3 regions of the Bradyrhizobium sp. USDA 4504 genome follow, and region 1 is predicted to be linked to each of the others. Evidence: riboswitches for the same ligand, from Rfam matches in the RefSeq annotation. Region 1 holds a riboswitch; each other region holds the start of a gene.
What was found. A riboswitch is a leader RNA that binds a small molecule or an ion and turns the genes downstream of it on or off. The one in region 1 is predicted to bind cobalamin.

Region 2: another riboswitch for cobalamin. It lies ahead of metE (5-methyltetrahydropteroyltriglutamate--homocysteine S-methyltransferase); the one in region 1 lies ahead of ACVMB1_RS29245 (TonB-dependent receptor).
Region 3: another riboswitch for cobalamin. It lies ahead of ACVMB1_RS07055 (DUF1636 family protein); the one in region 1 lies ahead of ACVMB1_RS29245 (TonB-dependent receptor).

What each region holds. Positions count from the first base shown of each region.
Region 1 is NZ_JBSSGV010000001.1:6,194,959-6,198,372, forward strand. Features, by position in the region: gene ACVMB1_RS29245 (TonB-dependent receptor) at 1-1,973, opposite strand, end outside; cobalamin riboswitch at 2,082-2,277, opposite strand; gene ACVMB1_RS29250 (CobW family GTP-binding protein) at 2,505-3,414, opposite strand, start outside.
Region 2 is NZ_JBSSGV010000001.1:625,549-628,962, forward strand. Features, by position in the region: gene ACVMB1_RS02625 (hypothetical protein) at 443-706, opposite strand; cobalamin riboswitch at 1,219-1,418, shown strand; gene metE (5-methyltetrahydropteroyltriglutamate--homocysteine S-methyltransferase) at 1,521-3,414, shown strand, end outside.
Region 3 is NZ_JBSSGV010000001.1:1,631,878-1,635,291, forward strand. Features, by position in the region: gene ACVMB1_RS07045 (cobyric acid synthase) at 1-503, opposite strand, end outside; gene cobO (cob(I)yrinic acid a,c-diamide adenosyltransferase) at 515-1,168, opposite strand; cobalamin riboswitch at 1,205-1,416, shown strand; gene ACVMB1_RS07055 (DUF1636 family protein) at 1,511-1,885, shown strand; gene cobW (cobalamin biosynthesis protein CobW) at 1,882-2,916, shown strand; gene cobN (cobaltochelatase subunit CobN) at 2,916-3,414, shown strand, end outside.

The DNA of each region.
Region 1 (3,414 bases):
ACCGGGACATTGCCGTTGAAGCTGACGATCTTGCCGCCGACCACCTGGCTGTTGTTGTCGTATCTGGCGCGCAACAGCGCAAGATTGGCGTCGACGCGCCAGCCGTCGCTCAGTGCGAGCCCGATCGATCCTTCGACCCCGCGGGATGATTGCTGGCCGATCTGCAATGCCAGGCCGCCGGTGGGATTGCCGGGATCGGGAATCGTGAGCCCGGTCTTGACGATCTCGTAGGCAGCCAGCGTCCACTCGCCGCGGCCGCCCCAGAACGATTGCTTGACCCCGATCTCGGTCTGCTTGCCGGTCGCAAGCTGGAATGTCTTCTGCGTGGTCGACAGTGAGATCAGATTGCTGACCGGATCGACGCCGACCGCGTACTGGCCATAGAACGCGAGGTTCTTGATCGGCTCGTAAACGAGGCCCGCGCGCCAGCTAGTGCCCGATAGCGTCGTCTCAAAACTGTTTGCCGGCGTCTTGTAGTCGGTGCGGTCCACTTCGGGGCGATCATACCTGACCCCGGTCACCAGCGACAACTGATCGGTCAGCGAGAGCCGATCCTCGGCGAACAGCGCGTATTGATTGACGATCGCGTTGAAGCCCGGCGTGGTCGCCGTCGTCGTGGCGAAGAACGATCCGGGATCGAACACATAAGGATTGACCGACGACGCGCCGCCATAGGGCGAGTTGTTGGTATGGGTGAAGTCGATCCGGTTGACGTCGAACCCGGCGACGACCTGGTTCGCAAGGCCGAACACGTGGCCGCTGAAGGTCGTATCCATCCGGTTGCCGAGCTGCTTCTGGTCGTGGAATATCTCGATATAGCTCGTGCGATCGATCAGCTGGGTCTTCGGATTCCAGGTGTAGTTCTCGATGTCGCGCCAGTGCCGCTCGCTGGTCAGGTAATACAGCGTGTTGTTGACCTTGATGCCGTCGGCGACGTCCCACTCGGTCTTGAACCGGGTCCAGCTGTCCTGATAGCGGATCGCGCTGTCCGCTGCATTGTAGTTCTTGAAGCGCAGCGCGTCCTGGATCGCGCCGTTGATCAGCGGCGTGCCGAAATAGCGCGACGGGCTGCGATCGCCGTAATCTTCCGAGAGCGTGAAGGCGAGATTGTCCGACGCCTGCACCCGCACGGCAGCGGAGACCACCGCGTTCGAGGTCTTGTCGCGATCGACCCAGCTGTCCGACATGTTGCCGGTGGCGTTGATGCGGTACGACACATTGGGATTGATCGGACCGGTGCTGTCCACCGAGAGCCGCCGCGTCATGTTGCTGTCGAGCGAAACCTCGGCCTCGTTATAGGGCGTGCTCTGCGGCTTCTTCGGAATCACGTTGATGACGCCGCCGATCGCGCCTTCGCCGTACAGCACCGAGGCCGGGCCGCGCAGCACTTCGATGCGCTGCGTCGACCAGGTGTCATAGGGGAACGTCAGCGTGCCGGAGCCGATATAGAAGCGCGTGCCGTCATACAGCGTCATCACCGAGTTGCTGCCGGCAAAGCCGCGGGTGCTGAACGACAGGCCGCCATTGCCTGGCGCCGGCGTTGCGACGAACCCGGCCGCGTCCTGGGTGACGGCATCGAGCACATTATGCTGGCCGCGTTCAGCGATGGTCTGCGCCGTGATGATCTCGACGCTGGCCGGCGTCTGCAGCGGCGTCAGGTTGAGACGACTGCCGGTGCCGCCCTGCGTGGTGGCATTGAGCGTCGGCGATGCCGATCCCGGTACGCCCGACGCCGCGACGCGCGGGGCGTTGCCGGCTGTTGCAGGCCTCGGCCGTGGCCGCGCCGCAGCGGTCATGTCACGGCTGCGCGCCGCAGGCTTCGGCTTTGGCGCAGCGGAAGGCGCGACCTCAATCGGATCGAGCCTGGTTGGTGGCGGCGTTTGTGCCGAGCCTTCGGCCGGCAACAACAATGATGACAGGGAGCAGAGAAGACCGAGGCGCCATTTGCGCGCAACGGGAGAGGACGGAGACATGAAAAGGACTCGCGGTAACGTGGCACGTCACCGCGAACGTGGACTGGCGCATTGCCAAAAAAGGCAGTGCTCCGATCCCACCAGGACGCCCCCGCCCGATGTGCTCGCGTGTGACCACGACTGACGGCAGGTCTCCTGGCTCACGGGTCATCGCCTGTCGACGCCTTCCCGGGCCTGATGGCCCAGTGGCAAATTGACGAAAGGCTCGCCGTTTACAGTTGCGGGGACAGCTGCGGCATTGGGGTTACCCTCGCACCGCATTCCCTTTTGATCCCCGAAGGGAACCGTCGGCAAAAACGATAGGTGCTGGCTGCAGAGCTGTCAATTCGATGCGATTGTCGCAGACCTGCTTTGCGGGTGATGCTGCGGCGATGACACAGCGACGTCGAGGGCTGACGCCGAAAAGCAACCCGTCATCCTGAGGAGCGCGGCACGCGCGTCTCGAAGGATGCACGGCCCGGCTGGCGGCCGATTCATCCTTCGAGACGCCGCTTCGCGGCTCCTCAGGATGACGGGAAACGTAGGTTCGCGTCACTGAGCCTCGACGCATCCCTGCATCACCTCATCAATCTCCGCGCGCGACAGCGCACCCATCTCGGCGATGAACACGATGCGCGTGCGCGGCACGCCGGGCGACGGGACGCCGCCCGCAGCCAAGGTCGCGCGGCCGCCGGCGAGTTGAAGCACGGTCAGCCGCCCGGGCTGCTCCACCGTCTCGAACAATCCCTTCGCCCGCGCCAGCTTCGGCGCCAGTCTGCCGATCGCCTGCTGCAAGCGCGGCAGCACGACGGGCCGCTCCGAGGTCCAGCTCAGCGTGTCGAAGCGATCGGACGACGGCCGTCGCGGCGCGGTCTCGCGCGGCGCCGACACATGATCGAGGTCCGCTGGGAACAGCAGCGCGGCCGGCACCTCGCCATGCAAGGCATCGACCACCACGGCCGCCGGACGCACCGCGCGCACGGCGTCGCGGATCGCGGCGCACGCAGCGGCGTCAGTCAGATCGACCTTGCTCAGCGCCACCACATCCGCCGCCCGGAGCTGCGAGCGCAGCAGCGCATCGTTCAGCATCGCCGCAGGCTGCGTCGCGTCGACCACGCACAGCACGGTCTCCAGCGGCGCCTCCTTCCAGATCACGGGATCCATCAGGTTGCGCACGATGTCGGCGGGATCGGCGATCCCGCTGGTCTCGATCACGATGAATTCGGGACGCGGATCACGCCGCAGCAACGTGGCGAGCGTGCGCAGCAGGTCGCCCTCCAGCGTGCAGCAGATGCAGCCATTGCTCAGGCTGACCACGCCGTCGCTGGCGCCGGCGATCAGCTCGGCGTCGATATTGATCGCACCGAAATCGTTGACCACGGCGGCGATGCGCCGCCCTTGCGCATGCGCCAGCAGATGGTTGACGACCGTGGTCTTGCCCGCCCCGAGGAAGCCCGCGACC
Region 2 (3,414 bases), 5.6 Mb from region 1:
CAGGCGCTGTCCCTCGATGTCACGCGCCGCTAACTTCAGTGGTCAGCCAAAGCTTCAACTTGCAATGCTGGACCAGCCCAGGAGGAGAAGCCTGGGCAAGCGAGGACTTGCATTCTTCGTGCCAGGCAATAGCAGGCAGTTCGCACCAGATTTGTGCCGCCTTTGTCGACTTCCCGACCTGCGCACCTTATTTATGTTGCCATTAAGCCTATTCGCAGCGACTTTCGTGGCTCATTCCTGTCACGCACTGGATCTCCGAGCAGCGCAGTTTTGAAAGCCTCGCTGCCAGAAGCCAGACGACAATTGAGTGCAGGTTTGCCGCCATCGAACCGGTGTGGTCCGGGGTCGTTGCCGCTGCTGCCAAGGTCGAGAGTGCCTCAACCGGTTGTGCAAGGCGCTTTATGGCCACAACGAGGCGAAGCCGCCCATCAGCGGCGAGCGATTAGGAATTGGCGCTCGCAAGTTCAAAAGTCAGGCAGACGATGGGACGACGACATTCGCCGCTCGCGTGATGGCCCGCTTCGTGACCGGCGTCTATCAGTTCGTCGCCGTAGTCAACATTTGGAAGAGCCGCGCTTCCATGCAGTCGTACCGACCGGGCAAGAAGGCCAAGCCCCTCGGGTTGAGCTAGCTTCGGCTTGAACTGCTCAAAACGTTCGAGAGCATCTGTCTGACGGCCGGGTTCATAAGTGGCCTTGCTATCCACCCGAACAGGCCGACCGCAAAGACGGCAGCAGCAAAGACGCCGAGGGCACTCCAAACAGCCATTTTCATTGCGAGCTACTCTTTTCGTTGGTGATTCACTATGCTTACTTTTCGCAGTATCGCCAAAAAACGTCCGCATGGCGCCTACCAGGATTGGTCGTAGATCAACATGCTCGCTGAGTATGCCGGCGGATTTAGCGTATAGCGCGCCTATTCACACTGGTTGTTGGTGGAGAAAGGGGGACTTATCGAAGGGTGCTCGATGAATGTTTGAAAGCTGGATCGCGTGAAGAGCGTCCTGTCTCGGCACCGTGACCTTCATCGCCCAGGCCGCATTCGTCTCTTCCATGATCTGACACGCGGTCCGACGCCAACGCGCCTCGCAGATGGTCACCCCGATATCTGTGATTGGAGAGTGGCTTCAACGTCGCGATCAAGAGTGGCCGTGCATCGTCAACACGTAGGAGACGTCGCAGCATCAATTTGAGAGGTTGACGGCGGAGTTGTCTTGCCGATAATCCAAGTCGTCGAGGTGCTCCGGTTCCTGCTTGATCCGGAGCTAAGAGGGAAGCCGGTGATGCCGGCGCTGCCCCCGCAACTGTGAGCGGCGAGCCGCTGTCCAACAGAGTCACTGAAGCCTGCGCGGCTTCGGGAAGGCCGGACAGTGGCGATGACCCGCGAGCCAGGAGACCTGCCCCGACAATATGTTCGTCCACGGGCGGGGTGTCCCGGTGGTGCGCCAAGCAGCCGTCGCTCGCGCGACGTCTCCTGCCTGCGTCCGCCATGGCCTTTGCCCCCAACATGGGGTTAACGCTATGTCTCTTCTCTCGCTTCCGGTTGCCACGCTCGGAACGCCGCGCATCGGTCCAAGACGCGAGCTTAAACTCGCGCTCGAAAGCTATTGGGCCGGAAGAATCAGCGAACAGCAATTGCTCGAGGACGCAGCCGGCCTACGTGCGGCGAACTGGGCGCGCCAGAAATCCCTCGGTGTCACCATCATTCCGTCGAACGATTTCTCGCTATACGATCAGGTGCTCGACACCAGTGTCATGGTCGGCGCCATCCCGGAAGTCTATGCCTCGAAAGCCGAGCCTGCTTCTCTCAAGACGTATTTCGCCATGGCACGCGGTTCACAAAGCGGCAGTCAGGATGCGAGTTGCGGTCACGGACCTCGCGGCTATGGCGCACCCGCGCAGGAGATGACCAAGTGGTTCGATACCAACTACCACTACATGGTTCCGGAATTTCATCGGGGGCAGACTTTCAGACTCTCCTCTCGCAAGCCTATCGAGGAGTATGAGGAAGCCAAGGCCCTTGGCTTTCAGACGCGCCCTGTCCTGATCGGTCCGGCCACTTTCTTGAAGCTAGGCAAGAGTGCGGATCCCGCGATCCAGCCACTGTCACTCCTGGATGACCTGATACCGATCTATATCAAGGTTCTGCAGGAATTGGCCAAACGCGGAGCAGAATGGGTTCAATTTGACGAGCCCTGTATGGTCCTTGATCTGGATCAGGGGGCAAAAAAATCTTTGCTGCATGCCTATGACCGGCTCGCCAAGGAAGGGCCGGCCATCAAGATCATGGTTGCCAGCTATTTTGGCCACCTTGGCGACAATCTTCACACCGCCTTGCGCCTACCTGTTGCCGGCCTGCATGTCGATCTGGTTCGGGCGCCGGAGTTATTGGATCAGATCATTGCTGCCGGGCGAAGTGAACTCGTCATGTCACTCGGCGTGATAGACGGTCGCAATGTGTGGCGGACGAATTTGTCGGCGCTGCGCCAGCGGCTCGATCCCGCCATTGCGAAGCTCGGCAAGGATCGCGTACAGATCGCCCCATCCTGTTCGCTGCTTCACGTGCCGGTCGATGTTGAACTCGAAACGGAACTTGCCTCCGATGTCAAGAGCTGGCTTGCGTTCTCGGTTCAGAAGATTCGCGAGCTTGCGACCTTGGCACGGGCACTCGCAGGCGATCAGGATGTTGCCGACGCTCTTGCGGAATCGGAGCGCGTTACCACCCGCCGCGGAACTTCCCCGAAGATCCGTGACGCCAATGTCGCCGTCCGGATGAGTGCGATCAATCAGACCATGCGACGGCGCGTCAGCCCATTTGCCAGCCGTGCCGAGATCCAACGCAAGCGCTTCAAACTGCCGGCGTTTCCGACCACGACGATCGGATCGTTTCCGCAGACCGCAGAGGTGCGTAATGCCCGCGCGGCGCACGCGAGAGGCTCGATGAGCGACGGGCAATACGACAAGTTTCTCAAGGAGGAGACTGCGCGTGTTGTCCGTTGGCAGGAGGACATTGGCCTGGACGTGCTCGTGCACGGCGAGTTTGAGCGCAATGACATGGTGCAGTACTTCGGCGAGCAACTCGCCGGCTTCGCATTTACCAAAAACGGCTGGGTACAATCCTATGGCTCGCGCTGCGTTCGGCCACCGATCCTGTTTGGCGACGTCTCGCGGCCGAAGCCGATCACCGTGGACTGGTGGCGCTACGCGCAATCACTAACCAACAAGCCGATGAAGGCGATGTTGACCGGACCGGTAACGATTTTGAACTGGTCGTTTGTTCGCGATGATATTCCCAGAAGCGAGGCCTGCCGCCAACTTGCGCTCGCGATCCGAGACGAAGTCAGGGATCTCGAGAATGCGGGTGCGACCATGATCCAGATCGACGAAGCAGCGCTGCGCGAGGGGTTGCCACCGC
Region 3 (3,414 bases), 4.6 Mb from region 1:
CGGTCGATGTCGCCGACCAGCACCACGGGCACGTTGGCCCGGCGTGCAAACCCCATATTGGCGATATCGGACTTGCGTAAGTTGACCTCGGCGGGGCTGCCGGCGCCCTCGACCAGCACCAGATCGGCGCGCTGCTTCAGGCGCGCAAAACTCTCCAGCACCGCGCCCATCAGCGATGGTTTCATGCCGGCATATTCGCGCGCCCGTGCGGTGGCGATCCGTTTGCCGTGCACGATGATCTGGGCGCCGACATCGGTTTCGGGCTTCAGAAGCACTGGATTCATGTCGGTGTGCGGCTCGACGCCGGCGGCGAGCGCCTGCAACGCCTGTGCGCGGCCGATCTCGCCGCCGTCGACGGTCACCGCGGCGTTGTTCGACATGTTCTGCGGCTTGAACGGCAGCACGCGCAGGCCGCGTCGTCTCGCGGCGCGCGCGAGGCCGGCGACGATGAGCGATTTGCCCACGTCCGAGCCGGCTCCCTGGATCATCAATGCGCGCGCCATCGTGATGTCTGTCAGAACTCGACGCCCGGCTGGGCCTTGATACCGGAGCGGAACGGATGCTTCACCAGCGTCATCTCGGTGACGAGGTCGGCAATCTCGATCAGCTCCTCCTTGGCATTGCGCCCGGTGAGCACGACATGGGTCATCGGCGGCTTCGACGTAGTCAGGAACTCGACGACGTCGGCGATCGCGAGGTAGTCGTAGCGTAGCGCGATGTTGATCTCGTCGAGCACGACCATGCGCAGGCTCGGGTCTGCGATCAGCTGCTTGGCCTTTTCCCAGCCGGCTTGCGCTGCCGCGATGTCGCGGGCGCGATCCTGCGTCTCCCAGGTAAAGCCTTCGCCCATGGCGTGAAATTGACAGAGATCGCCGAAATGCCCGGTGAGCAGGCGGCGCTCGCCGGTATCCCAGGCGCCCTTGATGAACTGCACCACGGCGCAGGGAAAGCCGTGCGCCACACAGCGCACGATCATGCCGAACGCGGAGGAGGATTTTCCTTTGCCGGCGCCGGTATGGACGATGATCAGGCCCTTTTCACCGCTCTTGGTCGCCATGATGCGGTCGCGGGCGGCCTTCTTTTTCGCCATCTTGTCCGCGTAGCGCGCATCCGGCGAAAGATCGGTGCCGACGGCGCCGTCTTCAGCGTCCTTTCCATCAGAAGTCATCACATTCCTTCGGCTTGACAAGTGCGAGGCTTGGACGAATGGTGGTCCTGCGTCGGTTCCTGTCCTACGACAGGCGAAGAGGGAATGCGATAGGGCTCCGCTAAATCGGGCCCGAAGCGCAGCCGCCCCCGCGACCGTGACCGGAGAGATGCCCAAGCCACTGATTCCATACGGAGTCGGGAAGGTGGGCATCGAAGGGTAAAACCTGCTCCGCAAGCCGGGAGACCTGCCAACGCAGCATGTTGTGAAACCGGCGGACGGGGTGTTCCGCGACGGGGAACGAACCTGTCCAAAATCGGTTCGTGTGCCTCATCGCTTCCCGCTGTCAATCCAGGAAGGGCGATGAGCGTTACACTTCATGTCTGCATCACCTGCCGCGCCGGCCAGACGCCGGCGGAAGGTGAGCTCGCGCCCGGTGCACGCCTGCATGCCGCGCTTGTCGAGGCCGGCGTGCCTGATGACGTCAATCTGGTTCCCGTCGCATGCCTGTCGGCCTGCAGCCAGGGTTGCTCGGTCGCGCTCAGCGCGCCGGGGCGCTGGTCCTATGTCTACGGCCGACTGTCCGCTGATAATGCCGCGGATGTGATCGCCGGTGCCTCCGCCTATGCGGCGGCGCCCGACGGCATCGTGCCGTGGCGCAGCCGTCCGGAAATCTTCCGCAAGCAATCGCTCGCCCGCATTCCACCTCTTCCCGTCGTGCCGGAGGCCGCAGAATGACCACGCTCGCCAAAATTCCGGTCACCGTCGTGACCGGCTTTCTCGGCTCCGGCAAGACGACACTGATCCAGCATCTGATCCGCAATGCCAACGGCAAGAAGCTCGCGGTGCTGGTCAACGAATTCGGCAGCGAAGGCGTCGACGGCGACATCCTGAAGTCGTGCGCCGACGCCAATTGTCCGGCCGAGAACATCGTCGAACTCGCCAATGGCTGTATCTGCTGCACCGTCGCCGACGATTTCATCCCGGCGATGGAGCAGTTGCTGGCGCGGAACGTGAAGCCCGATCACATCGTGATCGAAACTTCCGGGCTCGCGCTGCCGAAGCCGCTGCTGAAAGCGTTCGACTGGCCGGAGATCCGTTCGCGGATCACGGTCGACGGCGTGATCGCGCTCGCCGACGCCGAGGCCGTCGCCGCCGGCCGTTTTGCGCCTGATCCGGCCGCGGTGGATGCGCAGCGTGCGGCGGACGACAATCTCGACCACGAGACGCCGCTGTCGGAAGTGTTCGAGGACCAGATCGCATGTGCCGATATCGTGCTGCTGACCAAGGCGGACCTCGCGGGGGCGGAGGGGATCAAGGCAGCGAAAGAGGTGATCGCGGCCGAGATGCCGCGCGAGGTGCCGATGTTGCCCGTCGTCGACGGCACGATCGACGCGCGCGTGATCCTCGGGCTCGGGGCGGCGGCGGAAAGCGATCTCGCGGCGCGGCCGTCGCATCACGATGGCGAGGAGGAACACGAGCACGACGATTTCAATTCCGTCGTGATCGATCTTCCGGAAGTTTCGGATGTCGACGCGCTGGTCGCCTCGATCAAGGGGCTGGCGCGCGAGCAGAACGTGCTGCGCGCCAAGGGCTACATCGCGGTCGAAGGCAAGCCGATGCGGCTGTTGGTGCAATCGGTCGGCGAGCGGGTGCGGCATCAGTTCGACATGCCCTGGGGCGCCCGGGCGCGGCAGTCGAAGCTCGTCGTGATCGGCGAACATGCCGACATCGATGAAGCCGCGATCAGGGCACGGCTTGGTGTCTGATGCACGTCGTCTTCCGCGAGAGCCGCGGCCTTGATGAGACCGCGACGCCAAGGGACCTCGGCCAGGATCCGGCCGATCTCGTGGTGTTGTCGTTTTCCGACAGCGATCTTGCTGCCTTCGCGGCCGGCTGGCGGCGCGGCCGTGCTGCGCTGCCGTCGCTGCGGCTCGCCAATCTCGCGGAGCTGCGCCATCCGCTGTCGGTCGATACCTATATCGAGCGGACGCTCTCGCACGCCCGCGGCATTCTGGTGCGGCTGATCGGCGGCGAGCCCTATTGGTCATACGGGCTGGCCGCGGTGCATCGGCTGGCGAAGGAGCGCGGCATTGCCCTGGTGGTGCTGCCGGCGGATGGCCGCGACGATCTGCGGCTCGATGAATTCTCGACCTTGCCGGTCTCGACGCTGCGCCGTCTGAAGGTGCTGTGCGACAAGGGCGGCCCGGTTGCCGCGCAGGCCGTGATCGCGCAACTGGCGCTGGCGTCCGGACTCTATGCCGGGC